One region of the Arthrobacter sp. zg-Y877 genome, then DNA from elsewhere that is predicted to be linked to it. Evidence: riboswitches for the same ligand, from Rfam matches in the RefSeq annotation. Region 1 holds a riboswitch; the other holds the start of a gene.
What was found. Region 1 has a riboswitch for cyclic di-AMP ahead of QNO03_RS01695 (LysM peptidoglycan-binding domain-containing protein). Riboswitches for the same ligand answer to the same signal wherever they lie in the genome.
Positions count from the first base shown of each region.

Region 2: linked by a shared signal. The riboswitch ahead of QNO03_RS10170 (M23 family metallopeptidase) and the one ahead of QNO03_RS01695 (LysM peptidoglycan-binding domain-containing protein) in region 1 are both predicted to bind cyclic di-AMP.

Region 1 is NZ_JAUCPU010000001.1:357,775-361,983, forward strand. Features, by position in the region: gene QNO03_RS01685 (ATP-binding protein) at 1-887, shown strand, start outside; gene QNO03_RS01690 (response regulator) at 884-1,558, shown strand; gene QNO03_RS01695 (LysM peptidoglycan-binding domain-containing protein) at 1,684-2,532, opposite strand; cyclic di-AMP (ydaO/yuaA leader) riboswitch at 2,537-2,684, opposite strand; gene QNO03_RS01700 (MFS transporter) at 3,006-4,209, shown strand, end outside.
Region 2 is NZ_JAUCPU010000003.1:593,784-597,992, reverse strand. Features, by position in the region: gene serC (phosphoserine transaminase) at 1-505, opposite strand, end outside; gene QNO03_RS10175 (iron-dependent transcriptional repressor DtxR) at 726-1,424, shown strand; cyclic di-AMP (ydaO/yuaA leader) riboswitch at 1,525-1,708, shown strand; gene QNO03_RS10170 (M23 family metallopeptidase) at 1,820-2,476, shown strand; cyclic di-AMP (ydaO/yuaA leader) riboswitch at 2,625-2,783, shown strand; gene QNO03_RS10165 (NlpC/P60 family protein) at 2,787-3,590, shown strand; gene QNO03_RS10160 (NlpC/P60 family protein) at 3,617-4,209, shown strand, end outside.

The DNA of each region.
Region 1 (4,209 bases):
CCTTCACCCGCCTGCCCGTGGGGGAGCAGTGTTTCCTGGAACTGTGGGGGCGGGAACTGGCCGCCTCCGACCGGCGCCTGCTGGCCGTCATCACCGCCCAGCTGGAGGCAGCCCTGGAGCACCGGGACCTGACCGAAACCGCCAGGGGACTCGGTTCCCTGGCCGAGGCGGACAAGGTCCGCACGGCCCTGCTGGCCGCCGTCGGGCATGACCTCCGCCGGCCGCTGACCGCCGCAACCGCCGCCGTCACCGGGCTGCGGGCAACGGACGTCACATGGTCCGAAAAGGACCGCAGCGAACTGCTGGCCACGGCCGAGGAATCGCTGGCTTCCCTTTCCGGACTGGTCACCAGCCTGCTGGATGTCAGCAGGCTCCAGGCCGGTGTCGTGGGGGTGAGCCTCGAGCCGCTGAACGTTGCCGATGCTGTCCTGCCCGCGTTGGAGGAACTGGAACTTGGACCGGCGGAAGTGGAACTGGAAATTCCCACGTCGCCCCGGGTGGTCCTGGCCGATCCGGTGCTGCTGCAGCGGGTCCTGGTCAACCTCCTGGCCAACGCGGTGCGCTTCAGCCCGCCCGGAACGAAATCCGTATTGAGCGTCAGCGAGTTTGCCGGAAGGGTGGAGATCCGCGTCATAGACTCGGGGCCCGGCGTTCCGGAGCAGCGGCGGGGAGAGATTTTCGTCCCCTTCCAGCGGCTGGGGGATACCGACAACTCAACCGGGCTGGGCCTGGGCCTGGCCTTGGCCAAGGGATTCACGGAAGGAATGGGCGGAACACTGGATACCGAAGACACACCCGGCGGCGGACTGACCATGGTCCTCTCGCTGCCGGCCGCCAACCGCCGTGTCCCTGCGGGCGGACAGCGGTCCCCGGCGGTGGCCGGATGAAGATCCTGATCGCCGACGACGACGTGCAGATCCTGCGTGCGCTGCGGATCACCCTGAGCGCCTACGGGTATGAGGTGGTGACGGCGGAGAGCGGCAGCGCCGCCATCCGCAAGGCCGTGGACACCCATCCGGACCTGCTGGTCCTGGACCTGGGTATGCCCGGGCTTAGCGGGATGGATGTCATTGAGGCCGTCCGCGGCTGGAGTGCGGTTCCCATCCTGGTGGTGTCGGGCCGGATCGATCCGGCGGACAAGGTGCGGGCGCTCGACCTCGGAGCGGACGACTACGTCACCAAGCCCTTCTCGACGGAGGAACTGCTGGCCCGGATCAGGGCGCTGTCCCGCCGCTCACCGGCGGCAGCGGGACCCAGCGAAATCACCTTCGGCCCGGTGCGCGTGGACCTTGCCGGGCACCGCATTGCACGGGTCGACGACGGCTCGGATATCCGCTTGACCCCCACCGAATGGCGGTTCCTGTCCGAGCTGCTGGCCCATCCGGGGATGCTGGTGACCCAGCAGACGCTGCTGACCAAGGTGTGGGGGCCCGGCACGACCGACTCCGGGTATCTGCGCCTCTACATCGGGCAGCTGCGGCGCAAACTCGAGAAAGACCCGGCTGCCCCGGTGCACCTGCTCACCGAGCACGGCATGGGGTACCGGTTTGTGCCGTGATGAGCCGTGATGAGCCGTGATGTGCCTGGTGCCAGAACCGCAGGCCGGTCCGGCTTAAAGCAGTGAGCGCCCGGCCCCGGTAGGGGTCGGACGCTCACTGTGGCATGCGTTGGGGCTAGGAAGCCTTACGCAACACGGTAGAACACGGGGCCGGAGCCGACGTTCGCGGACTGAACGACGGTCTCGCTGCCGTTCCAGCCGCTGTGGATGGCCTGGCCGTTGCCGATGTAGATGGCAATGTGGGCCAGGCCCATGCCGCCGTCGGCGTAGTAAGCGATGTCACCGGGCTCCGGGGTGGAGACCTGGGTGCCGTATGCTGCCAGCTGTGCCGGACCGAGGTCACCCACGGAGTGGCCGGCTGCGCGCAGGGCAACCTCAACCAGGACGGTGCAGTCCTGGGCTGCGCCCAGCTGCGACTGCGCCGAGGCGAGCATGATGGCGTTGGTGCCACTGGCTGCCGGGGTAATCGAAGCGGACTGCGTGCTGATCACGCCGGTGTTGGCAGCCGATGCTGCAGCCGGAGCGGCTGCGGCCGGTGCGTAGGCTGCAGCGGGGGCAGCAGCGGCGGCCGGAGCGGCTTCGCCGGCCAGGGTTACAACGTCGCCCGGGTAGATAACGGACGCCAGGGAGAGGCCGTTCAGGGAAAGAACGGTATCCAGGCCTACGCCGTAAGCGGCGGAGATCTGGCCCAGCGTGTCACCGGAGACCACGGTGTGGGTGGCGGCAGCGGCGGCCGGAGCTGCTGCAACCGGAGCTGCTGCAACCGGTGCGGCCTGCACCGGGGTGTAGGTGTCGTTGGCGACAACGCCGGCGGAAGCCGGTGCGGCCATGCCCAGCATGATGCCGGAGCCGGCGACAACTACAGCAGCGGTGCTGCCGAAGGTGCGGCCGCGGCCTGCAACGGCCTGTGCGATGGTGGTCCGTGCGCTGGTGTTCTCGGCGCGGTGACGGCCCTGAGTCTTGTTGAAAGTCATTTGAATAACCTCTCCCGATACCTGCGAGGTGAGCTGTCGGATTCGGATGGGAGTCACCCGGCCGCCGGATCATCCGGTCGGCTTAACCCCAAGGGTTCACAAGGAACCCGTAAATGGTTCCCCCGCCCCTGCCGTGGTGGTGCGTTCTGTGGACCCCGGACCAGCGGCAGAGCTAGGTAACAAGCCCGGGGGAGCCGCATCAGAAAGCGGCATGGGAATAACCGTACAAGATAGTTACGGTTGGATAACCATTGTGTGATCAGCTTCTCGCGGGGGTGTGTGCGGGGCCGCGGTGTGCTAGCAGTTTTTCGCCACGCAGGCCACTCCGGGCACTGTTTCACCGTGGGTCACGGGGCTTTCCGGACCGGCCTCGTCTGGGCCGGATCCGATTTTCCGTGGGGGGCGGAAGCGCGTAAGGTTGTTAGGCAGCCTTCCAATCTTGGAGGCGGGGTTCCGAGCAACAGGAGTACGCAGTGGCTGGCAGCGGTCAGAAGTTATGGTCCAAGGGATTTGTCCTGGCGATCATCACCAACCTCTTTATTTCGATGGTCTTTTATCTGCTGATGACCACCATGGCGCTCTACACAGTGAAGGAATTCTCCGCCTCTGACGGAGCCGCCGGATTCGCGTCCGGATCCTTCGTCCTCGGCGCCCTGGTGGCGCGTGTGTTTGCCGGCAAGTTCCTGGACTTCGTCGGCCGCCGCCGCCTGCTGGTGGCCAGCCTCGCGGTGTTCGTCGTGGCGTCGCTGCTGTACGTCCCGGCCTCGAACCTGGCCCTGCTGCTGACGGTCCGGATCCTGCACGGTGCCGCGTTCGGTGCGGCCAGCACGAGCCTGTCCGCCTCCGTCATGGGATTAATACCAGTGAACCGGCGCGGGGAAGGCACCGGTTATTTCGGGATCTCGACCACCTTGGCAACCGCCGTGGGTCCGTTCCTGGCCGTGATGCTGGTGGACTCCGTGAGTTACCGCGCCCTGTTCCTGTTCGCCGCCGGCTGCGCCGCCGTCGCACTGGTCCTGTCCCTGGTGCTCCGCCTGCCCGAGCGCACGCCCACACCCGAGGAGCAAAACACCAAGTGGCGGATGCACCTGACGGACATCATTGACCCGGCCGCGCTGGCCATTGCCTCGGTCATGTTCATTGCCGGTGCCGCCTACGCTGGCATCCTTTCCTTCCTCAACTCCTATGCGCAGAGCGAGGGTCTGGTGCTGGGTGCCAGCCTGTTCTTCGTGGTTTACGCCGTCGTTGTGCTGGTCTCCCGTCTGTTTGTGGGACGCCTCCAGGACCGGCACGGCGACAACGCCGTGGTGTACCCGACCCTCGTGTCCTTCGCCGCCGGTATGGCTCTGCTCGCCTATGCACCCAACGACACGGTGCTGGCACTGGCCGGCGTGTTTGTGGGCTTCGGCTTCGGCGCCCTGATGCCGTGTGCCCAGGCCATCGCCGTCACGATGGCAGCGCCGACCCGGATCGGTCTGGCCACGTCCACCTTCTTCATCCTGATGGACGCCGGTGTCGGGCTCGGCCCGCTCCTGCTGGGGTTGCTCCTGCCGCTGACCGGATTCCACGGCATGTACTGGGTGCTGGCCGCCGTCCTACTGGCTTCCACCGGGCTCTATCACCTGGTGCACGGCCGGAAAAACTACCGGCCCGGTGCAGCGGTGGAACCGGCCGCAG
Region 2 (4,209 bases), on a different contig from region 1:
CGGCGTCGGCCCCTTCCACCCGCCGCACCGGAGCGGCCACGCCGGTGGAGGTCTCGTTCTGCGGCCAGGCATAAACGTCGACACCGGCTTCGGCAGAGGGCTCGGGACGCGTGCCCGGAGCGGAGGTGATGATGGTCGATGCGGAGAGGAACGGAGCCTTGTTGGTAGCGGCGGCAAACTTCGAGCCGAACTCACCGAAGGACAGGTGCTGGGCTTTCTCCTCAACCAGGCCGAAGGATGCAATGTCCCAGAAAGCGGTGGACCCGCCGACACCCAGGACAACTTCATAACCCTCCGGAGCGGAAAAGAGGGTGGACAGGCCTTCGCGGATGCTGCCAACCAGGTTCCGCACCGGCGCCTGCCGGTGGGAGGTGCCCAGGAGGCCGGTCCCGGCACGGGTGAGGGCCTCCAGCTGTTCCGGACGGACCTTTGAAGGGCCGGCACCGAATCGGCCGTCCTTCGGGAGGAGCCCGGCGGGAATTTTCAGTGCGGCGGTATCGCCCATGAGGTGACGCTCCAAGCGTGTTTCGAAGGTGGCGGATATGCACTTTCCATTCTGCCGTATGCCCTCGTACGGAGACGATATATGACCCGCACCACGGCGCGATGTGCCGGGCACCGCGGAATTATCGGGCGGTCCGGCCGATAGGCTAACGTGTTGCCGTACACCCCCGGGGCAGCTGTCTGCTGGCCTTCTTTTCTTCCGTACATAGGAGCGGCCCGTCATGACGGATCTCATTGACACCACTGAGATGTATCTCAGGACCATCCTGGAGCTGGAAGAAGAGAACATCGTCGCCCTCCGGGCCCGTATCGCTGAACGGCTCCGCCACTCCGGGCCCACGGTGTCCCAGACCATCGGCCGCATGGAACGTGACGGACTTGTTGTGGTTGCCGGGACGCGCCGGCTGGAGCTGACCGAGTTTGGCCGCCGCCGCGCCACCGAGGTGATGCGCAAGCACCGCCTCGCCGAAAGGCTCCTCTCCGACGTGATCGGCCTCGACTGGGCCTATGTGCATGACGAAGCCTGCCGATGGGAACACGTGATGAGTGAGCGGGTGGAACGCCGGCTGTATGAACTGCTGGGCCACCCCACGGAATCGCCGTACGGCAATCCGATTCCCGGACTTGAAGGAATCGGCGGGGTTGCAGCGGAAGTCTTCCACGCCGGCGTCGTTAACCTTGTGGCCACCGTCGCCGCCGTCGAGCCCGGAACGAAACTCCGGCTGGTCCGGCTTGCCGAGCCCATTCAGGTGGAACCGGAACTCTTGTCCCAGTTGGACGAGGCGGGATTGCGCCCGGGAGCGCAAATGACCGCCGAGGTAGTCGGTGGATACATTTCCGTGCGGGTTCCGGGTATCGAGGGAGCCCTTGAATTGCCGGCCGAAGTAGCTGCGCATGTATTTGTTTCACAGCTTGGGTAACGGAATGGTCACTTTTCCGGCATTTATCCTATAGTGTGTTCCTGACGCTGAACCACCATCGTTATCCGGTCCGTCCGCCGAGCCCTGCCAGCGGACCGGAGCACTACATTCGTCCAGGCAGGGGCGGAGGACCCATTCTCCGGCAGCCAGGCTGCCTTGGGGTGAAGCCTTCCGGGAGACGGCGGTATTACTGCATAGCCGCGTAATACCCGCCTATTCCGGAGGCCGAGTTTTCTCTACTCGAATCCGACAGCTAACTTCGCAGGCGATCAATGAGAGGGAAACACTTGTCGAAGCATGCTGCTTCGGGGAGGCGCCGTGCGCCTGCCCCTGCCGCCCCACTGCGACCCCGAAACGCCTCAGCACCTGGCCGCCGGCGCGCAGAAACCAAATCCGTGTCTGTTGGCGGTGCCGCCCAGAAGATTGCCATTACCGCAGCCACCTCGGGCCTGATCCTTACCGCTGCGCTGCCGACCACTGCGGCAGCGGACAATCCGGCTGAACGCCAGGCCACGGGCGCCGATGCGCCCGTCTCTGCCGACCCCAACGCCGATATCGGCTTCGCCAGGGCCGGGCTGAGCAGCGAATTCGACCCCGATGCCAAGCTGGCGTCCGTCACGGTTGCAGCCGGTTCCCACGCGGTTCCAGCCGCAGCCAAGGGCACGCTGTCCACGCCCCTGAACACTGGACTGATTCAAACCTCCGGGTTCGGCCACCGGACCAGTCCCATCACCGGGGCTGCCGGCGAGATGCACAACGGGCAGGACTTCGCCGCAGTCTGCGGCACAGCTGTCAGTGCTGCGGCATCCGGCACCGTGGTCTTCGCCGGCTGGCACGCCTACGGCGGGGGATACCGCGTGGTGGTTGACCACGGCAACGGAGTCGAAACCACGTACAACCACCTTTCCACCATTGCCGTCTCTGTGGGTGCCGCTATTGAACGCGGACACCTGGTGGGAGCCAGCGGCACCACGGGCTCGTCAACCGGTTGCCACCTGCATTTCGAGGTAATGGTTAACGGCGAAGTAGTGGACCCGCTCAATTGGTTGTAACTGCCTAGAATCAAAGCGTTGTAACCGCTTGAATATCGTTTCGTGATCGGAACGTGACATAGCTCAATTGTTGCTGTACGCTCAACCTCGTGCCCGATTCGCAAAGGTGGGGCACCTTCGAACAGATCGCCTAGCTCTGCCACTGTTTGAAGTCCGTTCGCAGAATCGCATGGCAGAGGCGGGGGAACCAATTTCGGGTTTCGAAAGAAACCCTTGGGGTTAAGTTGCAAAAGGCCATAGGCCGGGCAACCGGGTGACTCCCATCCGAATCCGACAGCTCACCTCGTAGGCAATTGGGAGAGGCAAACTTGTGTCATCAAACGTTCACGGCCGCCGTCGCGCTGCCACCGTACAGACCAACCCGATCGCTGCACTTTCCAAGGCAGTCACCAGCAACGCCGGAACCGTAGGCCGCCAGGCCGCCGTCGTCGTTGCAGCATCCGGCCTCGTGCTGGCTGCAGGACTTCCTGCACAGGCTGCATCCGTTAGCACGGACCGCCAGGCCCTTGAAGCCACCCCCCTGAACGTCGTCACCGGCAGCGTTACCGCTCCCGCAGACGCACCGTTCGAGCTCTACACCCTCGAGTCCGCAGACATCGCCAAGATCTCCACGATCTCCGGCGCCGACTACCGGGCACAGGTTGCAGCCGAAGAGGCCGCGGCCGAAGCCGCCGCGCAGCTGGCCGCCACGCAGGCCGCAGCAGCTACGACCGCTGCAGCCGCCCGCGTTGCTCCCGCAGCCGCCGCTTCGAACATCACCACCGCTTCCAACAGTGGCGCAGCAGTTGCCCAGGCTCCGGTTTCCGGCAACGTCGCAGCCGGCCTCGTGGCTTCCGCCTACGGCCAGATCGGCGTTGCGCAGGACTGCACCGCCATGGTTGAGAAGGCACTGCGCTCCGTCGGCAAGGCTGTCGGCGACCTGGGCCCTCTGCAGTTCCTGCAGTTCGGTCCCACCGTTTCCAGCCCGGCACCCGGTGACCTTGTAGTCTCCGGCAGCCACGTTGCGATCTACGTCGGCAATGGCCAGGTCATCAGCGGTGGCCTGAACGGTATGAACACCGGCCTGCACAGCCTGTCAGACCTGGGCGGCGTCAGCTTCGTCCGCGTCAGCTAATCCACAAATTCGAGACGCGGAGAATCATGACCACGACAGTTGAGCGCGCCCGCCACCGGGCGCCGGTGGAGCGCACCACCACACTGAACGCCCTTGCCGGCGCCGTCAGCTCCAACGCCGGAACGGTAGGCCGCCAGGCCGCCGTCATTGCGGCAGCCTCCGGGCTGGTGCTGACGACCGGTGTTGCAGCCAACGCCTCCGGGGCCGACGTAGTACGTGATGTCCAGACGAGCACGCTGGACCTTTCCGCGGCCAAGACCCTCCAGGTTCCCGCGGACGTGGCTATCTCGTTCGAACGGGACGGGATCAACGGCGTGATCGTTGCGCCGGAACCCGAAGCGCCGGTCGAAGCAGCGGTTGCCGTACAGGCACCCGCCGCCGAAGCCACCGCCCAGCAGCAGGTCCGCGGCAACGCGGCAGTTGCCGGGAACTCCACCAGTCTCACCACGGCATCCGCACGGCCCGTACAGGCTGCAACAGGTGTGGCTTCAACCATTGCCTCCGCAGCCTACGCGCAGCTTGGCGTGGGCCAGGACTGCACCAGGCTGGTGACCAACGCCCTGGCCGCAGCCGGCATCAACCACCACGGCTATCCGGCAAGCTACCTCTCCCTTGGACG